Regions from separate parts of the Streptomyces sp. KPB2 genome, predicted to be linked through region 3. Evidence: riboswitches for the same ligand, from Rfam matches in the RefSeq annotation. Region 3 holds a riboswitch; each other region holds the start of a gene.
What was found. A riboswitch is a leader RNA that binds a small molecule or an ion and turns the genes downstream of it on or off. The one in region 3 is predicted to bind cyclic di-AMP.
Positions count from the first base shown of each region.

Region 1: it holds a riboswitch for cyclic di-AMP, as region 3 does, so the genes downstream of both, rpfA (resuscitation-promoting factor protein RpfA) here and D1J63_RS14255 (NlpC/P60 family protein) in region 3, are expected to answer to the same signal.
Region 2: it holds a riboswitch for cyclic di-AMP, as region 3 does, so the genes downstream of both, D1J63_RS04480 (M23 family metallopeptidase) here and D1J63_RS14255 (NlpC/P60 family protein) in region 3, are expected to answer to the same signal.
Region 4: it holds a riboswitch for cyclic di-AMP, as region 3 does, so the genes downstream of both, D1J63_RS19455 (M23 family metallopeptidase) here and D1J63_RS14255 (NlpC/P60 family protein) in region 3, are expected to answer to the same signal.

Region 1 covers NZ_CP034353.1:4,868,459-4,872,629, forward strand. The annotation lists gene D1J63_RS21935 (cytochrome P450) at 1-794, shown strand, start outside; gene D1J63_RS21940 (transglycosylase family protein) at 938-1,981, shown strand; cyclic di-AMP (ydaO/yuaA leader) riboswitch at 2,165-2,331, shown strand; gene rpfA (resuscitation-promoting factor protein RpfA) at 2,335-3,063, shown strand; gene eno (phosphopyruvate hydratase) at 3,302-4,171, shown strand, end outside.
Region 2 covers NZ_CP034353.1:1,006,626-1,010,796, reverse strand. The annotation lists gene D1J63_RS04495 (XRE family transcriptional regulator) at 1-210, shown strand, start outside; gene D1J63_RS04490 (DUF6126 family protein) at 207-326, shown strand; gene D1J63_RS04485 (tyrosine-protein phosphatase) at 347-1,144, opposite strand; cyclic di-AMP (ydaO/yuaA leader) riboswitch at 1,570-1,727, shown strand; gene D1J63_RS04480 (M23 family metallopeptidase) at 1,732-2,649, shown strand; gene D1J63_RS04475 (SGNH/GDSL hydrolase family protein) at 2,901-3,686, shown strand; gene D1J63_RS04470 (TetR/AcrR family transcriptional regulator) at 3,723-4,171, opposite strand, start outside.
Region 3 covers NZ_CP034353.1:3,278,815-3,282,985, reverse strand. The annotation lists gene D1J63_RS14260 (tellurite resistance/C4-dicarboxylate transporter family protein) at 1-858, opposite strand, end outside; gene D1J63_RS14255 (NlpC/P60 family protein) at 886-2,070, opposite strand; cyclic di-AMP (ydaO/yuaA leader) riboswitch at 2,078-2,264, opposite strand; gene pcrA (DNA helicase PcrA) at 2,519-4,171, shown strand, end outside.
Region 4 covers NZ_CP034353.1:4,352,502-4,356,672, forward strand. The annotation lists gene D1J63_RS19450 (PP2C family protein-serine/threonine phosphatase) at 1-1,112, shown strand, start outside; cyclic di-AMP (ydaO/yuaA leader) riboswitch at 1,337-1,494, shown strand; gene D1J63_RS19455 (M23 family metallopeptidase) at 1,506-2,549, shown strand; gene D1J63_RS19460 (aldo/keto reductase) at 2,702-3,646, shown strand; gene D1J63_RS19465 (PrsW family intramembrane metalloprotease) at 3,663-4,171, opposite strand, start outside.

The DNA.
Region 1 (4,171 bases), 1.6 Mb from region 3:
ACTTCCGGGACTGGGCGGGCATGATGATCCGTCACGGCGGAGGCCCACGGGGCGGCGTCGCGCGGTCGGTGAAGAAGATGCGCGGCTACCTCGCCGACCTCATCCACCGCAAGCGCGCCGCCCTGCCGCCCGAGCCCGCTCCCGGCGAAGACCTCATCTCCGGCCTGATCCGCGCCTCCGACCACGGCGAGCACCTCACCGAGAACGAGGCCGCGGCCATGGCCTTCATCCTGCTCTTCGCAGGGTTCGAGACCACGGTCAACCTCGTCGGCAACGGCACCTACGCCCTGCTCACCCACCCCGAGCAGCGGCAGCGGCTGCAGACGTCCCTCGCCGCCGGGGAGCGCGGCCTGCTGGAGACCGGCGTCGAGGAACTCCTGCGCTACGACGGCCCGGTGGAGCTGGCCACCTGGCGCTTCGCCACCCGGCCGCTCACCATCGGCGGGCAGCAGGTCGCGGCCGGCGACCCCGTCCTCGTCGTCCTCGCCGCCGCCGACCGGGACCCCGAGCGGTTCACCGACCCGGACACCCTGGACCTCGCCCGCCGCGACAGCCAGCACCTCGGGTACGGCCACGGCATCCACTACTGCCTCGGCGCCCCGCTCGCGCGGCTGGAGGGGCAGACGGCGCTGGCCACGCTCCTCACCCGGCTGCCGGACCTCCGCCTCGCCGCGGACCCGGCCGAACTCCGGTGGCGCGGCGGCCTCATCATGCGAGGTCTGCGCACCCTGCCCGTGTCGTTCACGCCGCCCGCGTCATCGACGGACAACGGCGGGTCACCGACGCAAAAGTGACACGCGCTCAACTTTGTGATCTTCACGTGATCTGCGCGGCATGAACTTGTGACTAGCGATGATCTCCCTATACGTTCACGGATCAACGTGGTGTCGAGCGTCATCCGCCGCGTGGTCCCCGTCGTCTCGTGAAAGGTCGTCGCATGCTCTCCGGGAACGGTCGTCACCGTCGCCCCCGCCAGGCTCCCGCTCTGGTCGTCGCCGCCGGAGTGACCGGCTCCGCCATCGCGATCCCGCTGCTCGGCGCCACCGGAGCCCACGCGGCCGACTCGGGGACCTGGGACCAGGTGGCCGAGTGCGAGACCGGCGGCGCCTGGAGCCAGAACAGCGGCAACGGGTACTACGGCGGCCTGCAGCTGTCGCAGGATGCCTGGGAGCGGTACGGCGGCCTCGACTACGCGCCCAGCGCCGACCAGGCCAGCCGCTCCCAGCAGATACGGATCGCCGAGAAGATACACGCGGACCAGGGCATCGCCGCCTGGCCGACCTGCGGCCTCCTGGCCGGCCTCGGCAACGACTCGGGCGCCACGAGCGGCTCGGACGCGTCCGGTGACGGTGCGTCGGAGGGTTCGGACACGTCGGGGAAGACGGACGGTTCCGAATCGTCCGCCTCTCCCACGACCACCGAAGCGCCCGAGTCGTCGCAGTCGCCCGAGTCGTCCGAGTCGTCGGGGTCCTCCCGGTCGTCCGGTGCGACCGACTCGGCCGACGCGGGCGGGGCTTCCGAATCGGCTTCCGGGGCGCCCTCTTCGTCCCCTTCGCCCTCTTCTTCCCCGTCGTCCGGCACCTCCTCCGAGGGCTCGTCGAGTGACGAGGGTTCCTCCACCAAGTCGGACACATCCACCGAATCCGACTCCGGCGCCCGTGCCGAACGACAGGGCACCGAGGGCTCGTCCGGCTCCGGCCGGCACCGTGGCGACAGCGCGGACGAGGGCGCCGCGGACGAGGCCCGCGGGGGCGACGCGGCGGGACGGCACGCCTCGCGCGACGGTGGACCGCGAGAGGTCGAGGACGGCTCGTACACCGTCCGCTCCGGCGACAACCTCTGGGCCATCGCCGACTCCCTTGACCTCGACGGCGGGTGGCGTGCGCTGTACGCCGACAACAAGACCGTCGTCGGCGCCGACCCGGACCACATCCTCCCCGGTCAGACGCTCACGGTCGCGGGCGAATCGGGCGAAAAGTAGGGGGAGTTCGCGTCACGGTTAGAGACTGTATGTCCCTTTTGGATCTCGTGAGAGATAGGTCTCAGAAGCCGTGATCGTCTTTGAAAATCCGCGGAGCGCGTGTCTACGGTCATGACCGCTCGCCACCGCGGGCCCCGACAGCCGCAACGCCGAATCCTGCCAGCGGCCGTACGGGAACAGTCGTCGCGTCAAGCGCCGCAGGCAGGAGCGGGGGACCCAAGGTAAGTGCCGCACCGGGCAGTTGAGCCGGAGCGGCTAGGGGTGAAGCCGAGTTCCGCGAGGAACCCGGCCGGGCAACTCAACCGGCCCGAACCCGACAGCTCACCTCGCAGGCGTCGGTGAGGGGATCAACCATGCTGTTTTCCGGCAAGGGCAAGCACCGTCGTCCGTCCAAGGCCACCCGTGTCATCGCCGTCGCCGGCGTGACCGGTGCCGCCGTCGCCGCCCCGCTGATGGCGGCCGGCAACGCCTCCGCCGCCACCGCGTCCGAGTGGGACGCCGTCGCCCAGTGCGAGTCCGGCGGCAACTGGTCCATCAACACCGGCAACGGTTACTACGGCGGTCTGCAGTTCTCCGCCTCCACCTGGGCCGCCTACGGCGGTACGCAGTACGCCTCCACCGCCGACCAGGCGAGCAAGGCCCAGCAGATCGAGATCGCCGAGAAGGTCCTCGCGGGCCAGGGCAAGGGTGCCTGGCCGGTCTGCGGCACCGGCCTGTCGGGCGCCGCCTACACCGGTGGCGGCTCCGAGGACAGCGGTTCCGGCAGCTCCGAGAGCTCGCAGAGCCAGAGCGGCGGCTCCACCGCCGAGCGCTCCACCGAGCAGAAGGCCTCCCGCTCCTCCGAGCGTCCGGCCGCCGAGCCGAAGGCCGAGAAGCCCGCCAAGAAGACCGTCACCACCCCGACCGGCAAGAAGGTCGAGAAGGGCGACGGCGAGTACAAGGTCGTCAAGGGCGACACCCTCAGCTCGATCGCCGCGGAGCACGACGTCAAGGGCGGCTGGGCGAAGCTGTTCAAGCTGAACGACGACATCGTCGACGACGCCGACCTGATCTACCCGGGCCAGCAGCTGCACCTGAAGTAAGGAGCGGCGGCCCCCGCGACTCCCGCCCCGGTGCGTGTTCCCCCGTACGCACCGGGGCGGGATTTTCACATTCCGCCTTTGTTCCGTTCGGAAACAATTTACTCTCGGTTCTGTCCAGCGGGTGGGCGATCGGCTGGCCGATCGCCCGGAGCCGGTTAGGCTCGGTCCCGCAGAGCCGCCGCGGTCCCGCGGGACCCGCGCGTCACACCGAAGCGTCACATTGAAGAAGGAGATGCTCGTGCCGTCCATCGACGTCGTCGTAGCCCGGGAAATCCTGGACTCCCGAGGCAACCCCACGGTCGAGGTCGAGGTCGGCCTCGACGACGGCAGCACGGGTCGTGCCGCCGTTCCGTCCGGCGCCTCCACGGGTGCCTTCGAGGCCATCGAACTGCGTGACGGCGACCCGGGCCGTTACCTCGGCAAGGGCGTCGAGAAGGCCGTCCTGGCCGTCATCGAGCAGATCGGCCCGGAGCTGGTCGGCTACGACGCCACCGAGCAGCGCCTGATCGACCAGGCCATGTTCGACCTGGACGCCACCGACAACAAGGGCTCGCTCGGCGCCAACGCCATCCTCGGCGTCTCCCTCGCCGTCGCCCACGCCGCCTCCGAGGCCAGCGACCTGCCGCTCTTCCGCTACCTGGGCGGCCCGAACGCGCACCTGCTGCCGGTGCCGATGATGAACATCCTGAACGGCGGCTCGCACGCCGACTCCAACGTGGACATCCAGGAGTTCATGATCGCCCCGATCGGCGCGGAGTCCTTCTCCGAGGCCCTGCGCTGGGGCGCCGAGGTCTACCACACCCTCAAGAAGGTCCTGAAGAACAAGGGCCTGGCCACCGGCCTCGGCGACGAGGGCGGCTTCGCCCCGAACCTCGGCTCCAACCGCGAGGCCCTCGACCTCATCCTCGAGGCGATCAAGGAGGCCGGCTACACCCCGGGCGAGCAGATCGCCCTCGCGCTCGACGTCGCCGCGTCCGAGTTCTACAAGGACGGCTCCTACACCTTCGAGGGCAAGGACCGCACCGCCGCCGAGATGACCGAGTACTACGCCGAGCTGGTCGAGGCGTACCCGCTGGTCTCCATCGAGGACCCGCTGTTCGAGGACGAC
Region 2 (4,171 bases), 2.3 Mb from region 3:
CTCCACGTCCTCAGGGGCCGGCTGCGGCTGCGCCTCGGGGACACCGAGCACCGGCTCACCGCCGGGGACAGTGCCCACTTCGACTCCATGACCCCGCACCGGATCGCGGCGCGGGACCCCGACGGGGTCGAGCTGCTCTTCGTCCACACCCTGCTGCAGAGCCCGACGGCCGCGCTGTGCCTCGGCCCGACCCCTGGAGAGACGCCATGAGTGCCATCGAGGACAAGTTCCCGCGCGCCCTGTGGGTGCGCCTGGTCATCTACATCGCCCTGGGGCACGTCTTCGGCGGCTTCCTCTACCTGCTGTTCGAGGTGGGCGCCAAGTAGCCCGTCCGCGAGCGGGTGGCTCAGTCCACCATCCGCTCGCGCAGCCGCTCCCGGGTCCCGGCGCCGAGCCCCAGCCCCTTCTCCAGATAGGCGTCGACTCCGCCCCACGTCTCCTCGATCGTCTCGAAGGCCGCCGCCAGGTACTCGGCGCGCGCGTCGAACAGCGGGCTGAGCAGCTCCATGACCTCGGGGGAGTAGGCGGAGGCGGCGGTGCTGCTGCGGCGCACCTTGTAGCGGCGGTGCGCGGCGTTCGACTTCAGGTAGTCCTCGACGACGGCCTCGCGCTCGACGCCCAGGGCGAGCAGGGTGATCGCGATCGACAGACCGGCGCGGTCCTTGCCGGCCGCGCAGTGCATCAGCGCCGGGACGCTGTCCTCGGCGAGCGCGTGCAGGATCCGGGAGTGCTCCGAGGTGCGCTCCGTGACCATCGCGCGGTAGGAGGAGATCATGCGCCGGGCGCCCTTGCCGTCGCCGAGGATCCCGTGCAGCTGGTCGAGGTCTCCGTCCCGGACCATCTTCCAGAACTCGGCGCCGTCGGCCGGATCGCTCAGCGGCAGGTTCACATTGCGCACGCCCGGCAGCTCGACGTCCGCGCCGTCGAGCTTCTGGTCGGCCGCGTTGCGGAAGTCGAAGATCGTGTGCAGGCCCAGCGAGGCGAGGAACGCGGCGTCCTCCCCGGTGGCATGAGCCAGGTGGCCGCTGCGGAACAGCACCCCCTGCCGCACCCGCCGGCCGTCCACGGTCGGCAGTCCGCCCACGTCCCGGAAGTTGCGCACACCGGTCAGCTCGGGTTCGGTCGACGGGACCTGCTGCGTCACGGGGGCTCCTCCCACTCCGCCCCGCCGCCGCTGCTCGCCGGCGGGCGCCATTCGACGATACGGCATGGCCGGTGCGCGAAAGCCGTTCCGGCAGGGGTATTGCGGACCGGAAAGGGCCTTCTGTCCGAATTGGAGGATTGGTGATAACTGGCCCTGAAATGGCGGAAGGTGGGTAAGGGGCGCGTGAGCAGCGTCATATCCGTGACCGAGCGTTGCCCGTCATGTTCACGTAATCCGGCCCGTTCTCAAGGGAATTCAGGAAAAGCGGTGCGAGGGAAATCGACGCAGGGTTACCGGGTTTTCCCGTAATGGATCAATAGAAACAGCTGTCGCCGGAACCTCTCGCTTGTCCCTGTGCGTCTTGGTCCCTTACGTTCACCACCGATCCGGACGGACGCCTAATCCTGCCGCCGACCGGAGCCCGCACTCATCCACCACCCGTACACGGCAGGAGCGGGGGACCCACAGGTAGAACTGCCTGTTCCGGTTCCCGGAACGGCTTGGGGTAAAGCCGCGTTTCGGCGCGGCCGGGCATCTCCAGCCCGCACCCGACAGCTCACCTCGCAGGCGCCGGAGAGGAATTCGCCATGCCCGCGAAGGGTAAGCACCGCCGTACCAGGGCCATGCGCCTGACCCGCACCATCGCCGTCGCCGGAACCGGTGGCGCCGCGCTCGCGCTCCCGCTGATGGGTGCCGCCTCCGCCAATGCCGCCCCGGCGCACTCCGTTTCCGGGCAGGCCGTGCAGTCCGTTCCGGCGTCGGCCAAGAAGGCCGCCGCGAACGGCTCCGACAAGAACGCGGAATCCCGCACGTACACCGTGAAGAGCGGTGACTACCTTTCGAAGATCGCCGACGAGCAGCACGTCGACGGCGGCTGGAAGAAGCTCTACGCGGACAACCGCGAGGCCGTCGGCTCCGACCCGTCGCTGATCCACCCGGGCCTCGAGCTCTCGATCGCCGGCCAGGCCGCCAAGTCCTCGGCGCCGTCCTCCGCGCAGTCGCAGAAGCCGGCCCAGAAGTCGGCGGACACCGCGAAGACCGCTGCCACGGAGTCCACGGAGTCCTCGGACACCGGGACCCAGTCCGCGGGCACCACCAGCGGTTACACCTCCCCCGTCGCGGGCGGCACCGTCGGCACCCCCTACCACCAGTCCGGCAGCATGTGGTCCAGCGGCTACCACACCGGTACCGACTTCGTCGTTCCGACCGGCACCTCGCTGAAGGCCGTCGGCGCGGGCACCGTCGTCTCCGCCGGCTGGGGCGGCGCGTACGGCAACCAGGTCGTCATCAAGCTCGACGAGGGCCACTACGCCCAGTACGCCCACCTCTCCTCGCTCTCCGTCTCCGCCGGTCAGACGGTGACGACGGGTCAGCAGGTCGGCCTCTCCGGCGCCACCGGCAACGTGACCGGCCCGCACCTGCACTTCGAGATCCGCACCACGCCGGACTACGGCTCGGACATCGACCCGCTCGCGTTCCTGCGCTCGCACGGCGTCTCCGTCTGACGACCGGTTCCGCGCGGCCTCCGCACCCCGAAGGCCGGACCCCGATCCCCGGGTCCGGCCTTCGGCGTGTCCGGACTTCGGGGTGTCCGGACCTCGATGTGTCCGGACCTCGGCGTATTCCGGAATTGACGAACACTTTAGGCGTGGCCTTTCTCACCGCCCGTCAACCCCTTCCTACGGTCGCGTAGGTCACATTCCAAGGTGAATCATGGGCCGACGTGGCAGACGATTCGAAGAGTGACAGCAGAGCAGTGATCGGGTCGTACGTGGCGGTGGGGGACAGCTTCACCGAGGGCGTCGGCGATCCCGGCCCCGACGGGGCGTTCGTCGGCTGGGCCGACCGACTGGCCGTACTGCTCGCGGACCGGCGCCCCGAGGGCGACTTCACGTACACGAACCTCGCCGTGCGCGGCAGGCTCCTCGACCAGATCGTGGCGGAACAGGTCCCCAGGGTCGTCGCCCTCGCGCCGGACCTGGTCTCCTTCGCGGCGGGCGGCAACGACATCATCCGGCCCGGCACCGACCCCGACGAGGTCGCCGAGCGGTTCGAACTGGCGGTGGCCGCGCTGACCGCCGCGGCCGGCACCGTCCTGGTGACCACCGGGTTCGACACCCGCGGGGTGCCCGTCCTCAAGCACCTGCGGGGCAAGATCGCCACGTACAACGGGCACGTGCGCGCCATCGCCGACCGCTACGGCTGCCCGGTGCTCGACCTGTGGTCGCTCCGCAGCGTCCAGGACCGCAGGGCGTGGGACGCCGACCGGCTGCACCTGTCGCCGGAGGGCCACACCCGCGTGGCGCTGCGCGCCGGACAGGCCCTCGGCCTGCGCGTCCCGGCCGACCCCGACCAGCCCTGGCCGCCCCTGCCGCCCCGCGGCACGCTCGACGTGCGGCGCGACGACGTGCACTGGGCGCGCGAGTACCTGGTCCCGTGGATCGGACGCCGGCTGCGCGGCGAGTCGTCGGGCGACCACGTGACGGCCAAGGGAACGCTGTCGCCGGACGACATCAAGACGCGGATCGCCTCGGTGGCCTGAGGCGGGACCGGGCGCCCGGTGCCCGTACGACAGCCCCTAACGTCGTGCGGGCATCAGGGCCGCCCGCTCCAGGCCCAGCTCCCGGGCCAGCGCCTCGTCCACCCACTCCTGTGCCCGGGCCCGCGACACCGTGCCCGTGTACGACGTGAGCTGCACCGCCAGCCCGTCCAGCAACGCCGTCAGCCGCAGCGCGGCGGCATCCGGCTCGGGGCAGGAGAACTCGCCGGCGGCCACGCCCTCGGCGATGACCTCGGCGAGCGCCGCCTTCCACTGCCGGTCCAGCTCGCGCGTGACCTCCCGCAGCGCGGGCTCGCGCGGCGCCGCCGCCCAGCCCTCGATCCACAGCCGCCAGCCTTTGGCCTGACCGGTCGGCGCGTACCACCGCACGGCCGTCCGCAGGCGGCGCAGCGCCGTCGTGCGACGGGCGAGCAGCTTGTGCAGATGGGCGAGATCGGCCTCGGCGGCATGCGTGAACGCGGCGGCGA
Region 3 (4,171 bases):
GACGGCGGACACCGACAGCGTCGCCGCCGCCGTCATGCCGAGCGGGAAGACCGTCGACCAGCGGCGTACGTCGTAGCCGAGACGCGGCCAGGCGATCTCGGCGGCCAGCAGCACGGCGTACCAGGCGAGGTCGAGGGCGAGCAGGAAGACGGTCAGGTCGTGCAGGACGGCCTGGTCGTCGGCGTTCCACAGGTACATGCCGGTCCCGGCCGCCGCGAGCAGCTTGGCCCCGGCGAGGGCCGAGATGGCGAGGGCGCCGCCCGCCACCCAGTGGTCCCCGGAGCCCCGGGCCACCTGCCGCAGGTCGAAGCGGAACAGCGCGATCAGATAGAGCACGATCCCCAGCCAGAACGGCACCAGCGCCGCGTGCGCCAGCCAGGGCGTCGAGGTGGCCGCGGCCAGCGTCGCGGCGAGCACGGCGAGCCCTTCCGTCGCCACGCAGCCCAGGAACACCGCCCCGGGCATCCTCCGCCCCCAGTGCCGCACCACCAGGAGCAGCAGCCACGGCCACAGCACGGCCGCCAGCACCAGCAGCACCGCCGCCGGCAGCGACCAGCCCAGCAGCGAGAAACGGGTGCCGACCACGGTCGTCGCGGCGACGGCCGTCAGCGCGCCCGGCGTCCCCGCCCGCTCGACCCACTGCGGCCGGTCCGCGAACAGCAGGTAGACGAAGTTCGCGGCCAGTATCAGCCAGGCGACACAGGCCAGGGCCAGGGCGATCCGGGACAGGACCTCGCGGCCCGTCAGATGCAGGGCGACCGACACGATGCCGGTCGCCATCACCGCGGCCCCGGCCGCCGGTGGACGCCGCGCCAGCCAGGTGCGCAGCGCGGAGGGGTGGTGGGTGGCCGATGGCATGACCACGATGGTAGAGAACCGTGCTGGTCAGGCGGGGCGCACCACGCTGTAGATCGACGACTCGCCGTCGTAGAAGATGGACTCCTCGCGGACGTACGCGCCCGGCTTGGGGGCGTGGATCATCATGCCGTCGCCGATGTACAGGCCGACGTGGCTGATGTCGTCGTAGAAGAAGACCAGGTCACCGGGTTGTGCCTGGGAGACGGGGACGGTCGTGCCGGCGTTGACCTGGTCGTAGGTGACGCGCGGCAGCGTCACGCCCGCGGCCTTCCAGGCGGCCTGGGTGAGGCCCGAGCAGTCGTAGGAGTCGGGGCCCGTGGCGCCCCAGACGTAGGGCTTGCCGATCTGGGCGCGGGCGAAGGCGATCGCCTTGTCGGCCTTGGTGCCGGTCGAGGTGCCCGGCGTCGACGAGTCCGAGGAACCGGTACCGGTCGAGGTGCCCCCGGATCCGGCGTCGCTCTCCTGCTGCTGGGCGGCCTCCTCCTGCCGCTTGCGCTCGGCCGCCTCCTCCGCCTGCTGCTTCGCCAGCTCGGCGGCCTTGCGGGCGGCCTCCTGCTGCTTCTTCTTCTCGATCGCCGCCAGCCGGGCCTTCTCCTCGGCGGTCAGCTCCGACAGCAGCTCGCGCGCGGTGGCGAGCTTCTTCTGGACGGTCGACTTGGCCGTCTTGAGGTCGTTCTGCGACTCGGTGAGCGTCTGGAGGCTCTCGGTGGCCTCCCGGCGCTTCTTCATCGTCTCGGACTGCTGGGTGACGTAGTCGTCCACGGCACTCTTCTGCCGGCCGGTGAGCCGGTCCATCAGCTGGTTCTGGTCGAAGTAGTCCTGCGGCGAGTCCGCGAGCAGCAGGGTCGCGGTCTCCGGGACCGCGGCGCCCGTGCGGTACTGGGCGGAGGCGAAGGAACCCAGCTCCGCGCGCGCGTCGTTGAGCTTCTGGGTGCGCTTGGCGACGTCGTCGAGGAGACCGTCGACCTTCTTGCGCTGCTTGGAGGTCTTCTCCTTGGCCGCGTTGTACTTCTCGGTCGCCGACCCGGCCTGGCGGTACAGGTCGTCGACCTTCTTCTCGACCTCTTCGAGGGTCGGCCGGTCGTCCGACGGCGTGGCCTGGGCCGTCTGGGACAGCAGGGCGACGGAGGTGAGGGCCGCGGTGGCGAGGGCCGGGGTCCGTATGCCCGCGACGCGGGTGCCGGTGGGACGCGACTTGCGGTGCGACGCCAAGGGAGGCGACTCCTTCCAGTGCTCCGCCTACCGGGTTAGCTGTCGGGTTCGGGCGGTGTGGCATGGAAGGGTTGCCCTACGGCGACCCGCCCTCTTCGTCTCGTCGAGGGCGGTGCGGCCGATTCACCCCAAGGTCTCGGTGGGTCCCCGGCTCCGGTGCCGTGCGGGCAGGCCGGACTCGGCGGAGGCCGCGCGGCCCGGCGAGGTTCGCCGGAGGGGGTCGAGCGGCCTGCCCCGCACCGTAGCCAACTCGTGTGGCCGCTGTGAAGGTTGGTGGGTGATATGCCCGATACATTTTCGTGACCTTTCGCGGGGGTGCCTCCGGGGCGGTGCTGGGCGTCACTCTTCGTGGTTCCGCTGGTCGCAGGGCGTGTCCGCGCCGGGTGGCGGTGCGCATTTTCCGGGGTGGCACCGGGTTGTCGGTGCGGCGCCCTAGACTCGGAGAGCGATGAGCAGCCTCTTTGACGACAGCTTCCTGGCGAGCCTCCAGACCCCCCGGGGTCACGAGGAGGAACCCCCGCCGCCGCCCGAGGACGATCACGGACCGGAGCCGGTTCCGCACGATCTGTTCGGCGGGAAGTTCGACGTGCCCCCGGACCGGGACACCCACTACCGGGACGGCGCCCCGCGCCCCGCCCTGGACGCCGCGGCGCTCCTGGAGGGGCTGAACGAGAACCAGCGCGCCGCCGTCGTCCACTCCGGCTCCCCGCTGCTCATCGTGGCCGGTGCCGGCTCCGGCAAGACCCGGGTGCTCACCCACCGCATCGCCCACCTGCTGGCCGAGCGGAACGTCCACCCGGGCCAGATCCTGGCGATCACCTTCACCAACAAGGCCGCAGGCGAGATGAAGGAGCGCGTGGAGCAGCTCGTCGGCCCGCGCGCCAACGCGATGTGGGTGATGACCTTCCACAGCGCGTGCGTGCGCATCCTGCGCCGCGAGTCGAAGAAGCTCGGCTTCACCTCGTCGTTCTCGATCTACGACGCCGCCGACTCCAAGCGGCTCATGGCGCTGGTCTGCCGCGACCTGGACCTGGACCCCAAGCGCTTCCCGCCGAAGTCCTTCAGCGCGAAGATCAGCAACCTGAAGAACGAGCTGATCGACGAGGAGGACTTCGCCGCCCAGGCCGCCGACGGTTTCGAGAAGACCCTCGCCCAGGCCTACGCGATGTACCAGGCACGGCTGCGCGAGGCCAACGCCCTCGACTTCGACGACCTGATCATGACGACGGTCAACCTGCTGCGCGCCTTCCCGGACGTCGCCGAGCACTACCGCCGCCGCTTCCGGCACGTCCTGGTCGACGAGTACCAGGACACCAACCACGCCCAGTACGCCCTGGTGCGCGAACTGGTCGGCGGGGCCTCGGAGCACCCCGTCGACGTGCCGCCGGAGGCCGAGGTGCCGCCCGCCGAGCTGTGCGTGGTGGGCGACGCCGACCAGTCGATCTACGCCTTCCGCGGCGCCACCATCCGCAACATCCTCCAGTTCGAGGAGGACTACCCGGACGCGACGACGATCCTGCTGGAGCAGAACTACCGCTCCACCCAGACCATCCTCAGCGCCGCCAACGCGGTCATCGAGCGCAATGAGTCCCGCCGGCCCAAGAACCTGTGGACCAACCAGGGCAGTGGCGCGCAGATCACCGGGTACGTCGCCGACACCGAGCACGACGAGGCCCAGTTCGTCGCCGACGAGATAGACCGCCTCACCGACGCGGGCGAGGCCAAGGCCGGCGACGTCGCGGTCTTCTACCGGACCAACGCGCAGTCCCGAGTCTTCGAAGAGGTCTTCATCCGCACCGGCCTGCCCTACAAGGTCGTCGGCGGCGTCCGCTTCTACGAGCGCAAGGAGGTCCGGGACGTCCTGGCCTACCTGCGGGTGCTGGCCAACCCGGAGGACTCGGTGCCACTGCGCCGCATCCTCAACGTCCCCAAGCGCGGCATCGGCGACCGCGCGGAGGCGATGATCGACGCCCTCTCCCAGCGCGAGAAGATCAGCTTCCCGCAGGCGCTGAGGCGCGTCGACGAGGCGTACGGCATGGCCGCGCGCTCCGCGAACGCCGTCAAGCGGTTCAACACGCTCATGGAGGACCTCCGTACCATC
Region 4 (4,171 bases), 1.1 Mb from region 3:
CGCCGCGCAGCCGGACCGCGTACGGGCGCGCCTTCGTGCACGCGCTCCCCGTGCTGCTGATCGTCGTCGCCATCCTGTACGACATCCTCACCCCGAGGTACTTCACCGCCGGCCCCCTCTACACGGCCGCGCCCCTGATCGCCGCCCCGCTCTACTCGCGGCGCGGCACGGCGCTCACCGGTGTCGCCGTGGTCGTCTCGGTCATCGGGCTGCAGCTGGGCAAGGGCGTCATCCACTACGTCGACTCCCTCACCGAGCTGATCACCATCGCGACGGTCGCCGTGCTCGCCGTCCTCGTGAACGGCATGGTGCGGCGCAGCAGCGAGCGTCTCGTCTCCGTCCGCGAGATCGCCGAGGCCGCCCAGCGCGCCGTGCTGCCCGAACCCGCCGAGCGCATCGCGGGTTTCGAGATCGCCGTCTGCTACGAGGCCGCGCAGGCCGACGCGTTCATCGGCGGCGACCTGTACGCGGTGCAGGACTCCGCCCGCGGCGTCCGGCTCATCGTCGGCGACGTGCGCGGCAAGGGCATGGGCGCGGTCGCCGCCGTCGCCGTCGTGATCGGAGCGTTCCGGGAGGCCGCCGAGCAGGAGGCGACGCTGGAGGCGGTGGCGCAGCGGCTGGAGCGGGCGCTGGCGCGCGAGGGCACCCGGCGGGACGGACTGGACGCCTTCGAGGGTTTCACCACCGCCGTCCTCGCCGAACTCCCGCACGGCGACGGGACCGTACGCATCGTCAACCGCGGCCATCCGCCGCCCCTGCTGCTCTACGCCGACGGCACCCTGGGCGCCCTGCCCGCCCGCGAGTCGGCGCTGCCGCTCGGCATGGGCGAGCTGGGCGTCTGGCCCGACCGGGCGGAGGAGGCCGCCTTCCCCGGTGGGGCCACTCTGCTGCTGTACACCGACGGGCTGACCGAAGCCCGGGACGCCGGAGGCGAGTTCTACGATCCGCAGACGCGGCTGGCCGGCCGCGTCTTCCGGCATCCGGCGACCCTGCTCGACACCCTCGCCGAGGACGTGCGCCGGCACTCCGGGGGCGGCATGGCGGACGACATGGCGCTGCTGGCCGTACGGCGCCCCGGGCACGACGACCATGATCATTGTCACGAGCCGTGACAGCGCGACCCCCCTCCGCATAACAACTGATACACCGTCAGAAGAAAGTGGCGCGAAGGGGAATACTGAGAGCGAGTCAACTCGTCCGGATTTCACCGGTCATGAGGGGTGCGTCCCGGCCGTTTCCGTTAATGATCAAGCGGAACGGCTTGGAATCCGAGCCTCGCGTCTATTAACGTTCGATAACGCAGCGCGGTCGTCCCAGCCGTCACAGAAGGCGGCTCCGTGCGCACGCGCCGAATCCCGCAAGGGAACCGGGGAACCACCACATTGGGGTGAATCGGGCGTATGACGCCGTGGAAACGCGGTCGGCACACACCCGTAGGAGACCTTCCTGCTCCGAACCCGTCAGCTAACCCGGTAGGCGAGAAGGAAGGAAAGGAGTACGCCCACGTGGCGTCCAACCGGCCTGCCCCCGAGGCCCCGTTCGTGCCCACCGGGCACGGCACCGACACCTTCGGCTACGACGCCCCCCGCGCCGAAGAGGGCCCCTGGGAGGAGTGGAACCCCACCGCGGAGTCCATCCGCCCCGTGCGCGGCCGGCACCGCGTCGCCAAGCAGCGCGGCGGGCTCGCCCGCAGCTCCACCGTCCTCGGCGTCGGTGTCATAGCCGCAGTCGGCGCGGGCGGCATGGCCAGCGCGCAGACCGGCAAGCCGCCGGTGTCCATCTCCATGCCGGACCTGCCGAACGTCGGCTCGCTCATGCCCGGCGGCGACGAGGAGTCGGAGCCCGAGGGTTCCGCCACCCCGCTCAGCGGCATCACCCAGGCCGTCGCCGCGGACACCGGGGCGGACGCGGGTTCCGCCGGCGCCGGCGAGTCGCTGCGGGCCCGGATCATGGCGCAGGCCGAGCAGCAGCAGGCCCAGGTCGAGACCAAGGCCGCCGCCGAAGCGCAGGCCGCCGCCGAGAAGAAGGCCGCGGAAGCCGCCGCCAAGGCGGAGAAGGAGGCCGAGGAGAAGGCCGCCGCCGCCAAGAAGAAGGCGGAGGAGGAGGCCGCGAAGAAGGCCGAGGCCGAGCGGCTCGCCAAGCTGGCCAAGCAGTTCACGCTGCCGACCTCCTCGTACACGATCTCCTCCACCTTCAACCAGGCCGGCTCCCTGTGGGCCTCCGGTCACCACACCGGCCTCGACTTCGCCGCCCCCACGGGCACGCTGCTCAAGGCGGTGCACAGCGGCACCATCACGTCGGCCGGCTGGGACGGGTCGTACGGCTACAAGACCGTGCTCACCCTCGACGACGGCACCGAGCTCTGGTACGCGCACCAGTCCTCGATCAACGTCAGCGTCGGCCAGAAGGTCACCACCGGTGACGTCATCGGCCGCGTCGGCGCCACCGGCAACGTCACCGGTGCCCACCTCCACCTCGAGGTGCACACCGCCGACGGCTCCGGCATCGACCCGATGGCCTGGCTGCAGAGCAAGGGCCTCACCCCCTGAGGCTCCCTGAGCCTTCACGCTTCCCGCCCCGCTGAACCCCGGCGGTCCTGACGGCAACCCCCCGACGTCAGGGCTGCCGGTTCGCGGTCGTTTTGCGGGGTTTTTGCGTGCGTCCGGAATGGTCCGCTCCAGTACGGTCGTTGATCCTCCACATGACTTCTCTGCGCAAGCTCGGCTCCTCCGACCTCGAGGTCTTCCCCCTGGCCCTCGGCGGCAACGTCTTCGGCTGGACCGCGGACCAGGACACCTCCTTCGCCGTCCTCGACGCCTACACGGCGGCGGGCGGCAACTTCGTCGACACCGCCGACTCCTACTCCGCCTGGGTCGACGGCAACAGCGGTGGCGAGTCCGAGACCGTCCTCGGCAAGTGGCTCGCCTCCCGCGGCAACCGTGACGACGTCGTCCTCGCCACCAAGGTCAGCCAGCACCCCGAATACCCCGGCCTGTCCGCCGCGAACATCAAGGCCGCGGCCGACGCCTCGCTGCGCCGCCTGGGCACCGACCGGATCGACCTCTACTACACCCACTTCGACAAGCCCGAGGTGCCGGTCGAGGAGATCATCGGCGCCCTCGACGAGCTGGTGAGGGCCGGCAAGGTGCGGCACATCGCCGCCTCCAACATCTCCGCCGAGCGGCTCGCGGCGTCCCTGGAGTTCTCCGAGCGTGAGCGCCTGGCCCGGTACGTCGCTCTCCAGCCGCACTACAACCTGGTCTCCCGCGACACCTACGAGGGCGAACTGAGCGACCTCGCCGAGCGGGCCGGTCTCGCGGCGGTGCCGTACTACGCGCTCGCGGCCGGCTTCCTCACCGGCAAGTACCGGCCGGGCACCGCCGTGGACAGCCCGCGGGCGGGCGGCGCGGCCAAGCACCTGGAGACCGAGCGCGGGCGCCGGGTGCTCGCCGCCCTGGACGAGATCGCCGAGGCCCACGGCGTGCCCGTCGCCACGGTGGCCCTCGCCTGGCTGGCCGGCCGGCCGACGGTGGCGGCGCCGATCGCCTCCGCGCGCACGGTCGAGCAACTGCCCGCGCTGCTGGGCGTGGCCGAGCTGAACCTGACGCAGGACGAGGCGGAGCGGCTCACGCGGGCGTCCGCCTGAGCGGGGTGCGCGGACCCTACGGCCCGTAGGGGCGGGGCGGCGGGTACTGCGGCGTGCAGGGCAGCTGCGGGGTGGGCGGCGCGTACGGATGGTGCGACGGGGGCGGACCGTACGGCCCGTACGGGGCGGGCGCCGGCGCGGACCCGTACGGGCCGGGCACCCCGTACCCGTACACCCACGGCGGGACCGGCCGCGGCACCGGCGGTGCCGTGACCCGGGCCGCGTACTCCAGCGCCGGACGGGCCGCGCCCCGCAGCCGCCACAGGGCGTCCAGCAGCTCCCGCTCGCGTACGGCGAAGTCGGCGCCCGCCCTGCCCCGGCGCCCGCGCTGCCGCAGGAACGCCACCGAGGTCGCGCAGGCCTCGTACCGCGCCACCGCCCGCGCCCCCTGCTTCCCGGCGTGCCGGCGGGCGTACTGCCGGGCGACGCGGCGGGCCCGCATCGAGCCGAGCGCGTACGGCTCCGCGGGCGTCAGCCACCCGGCGACGACGTACGCGGGCAGCTCGGCCCGTACGGTGCCCAGTT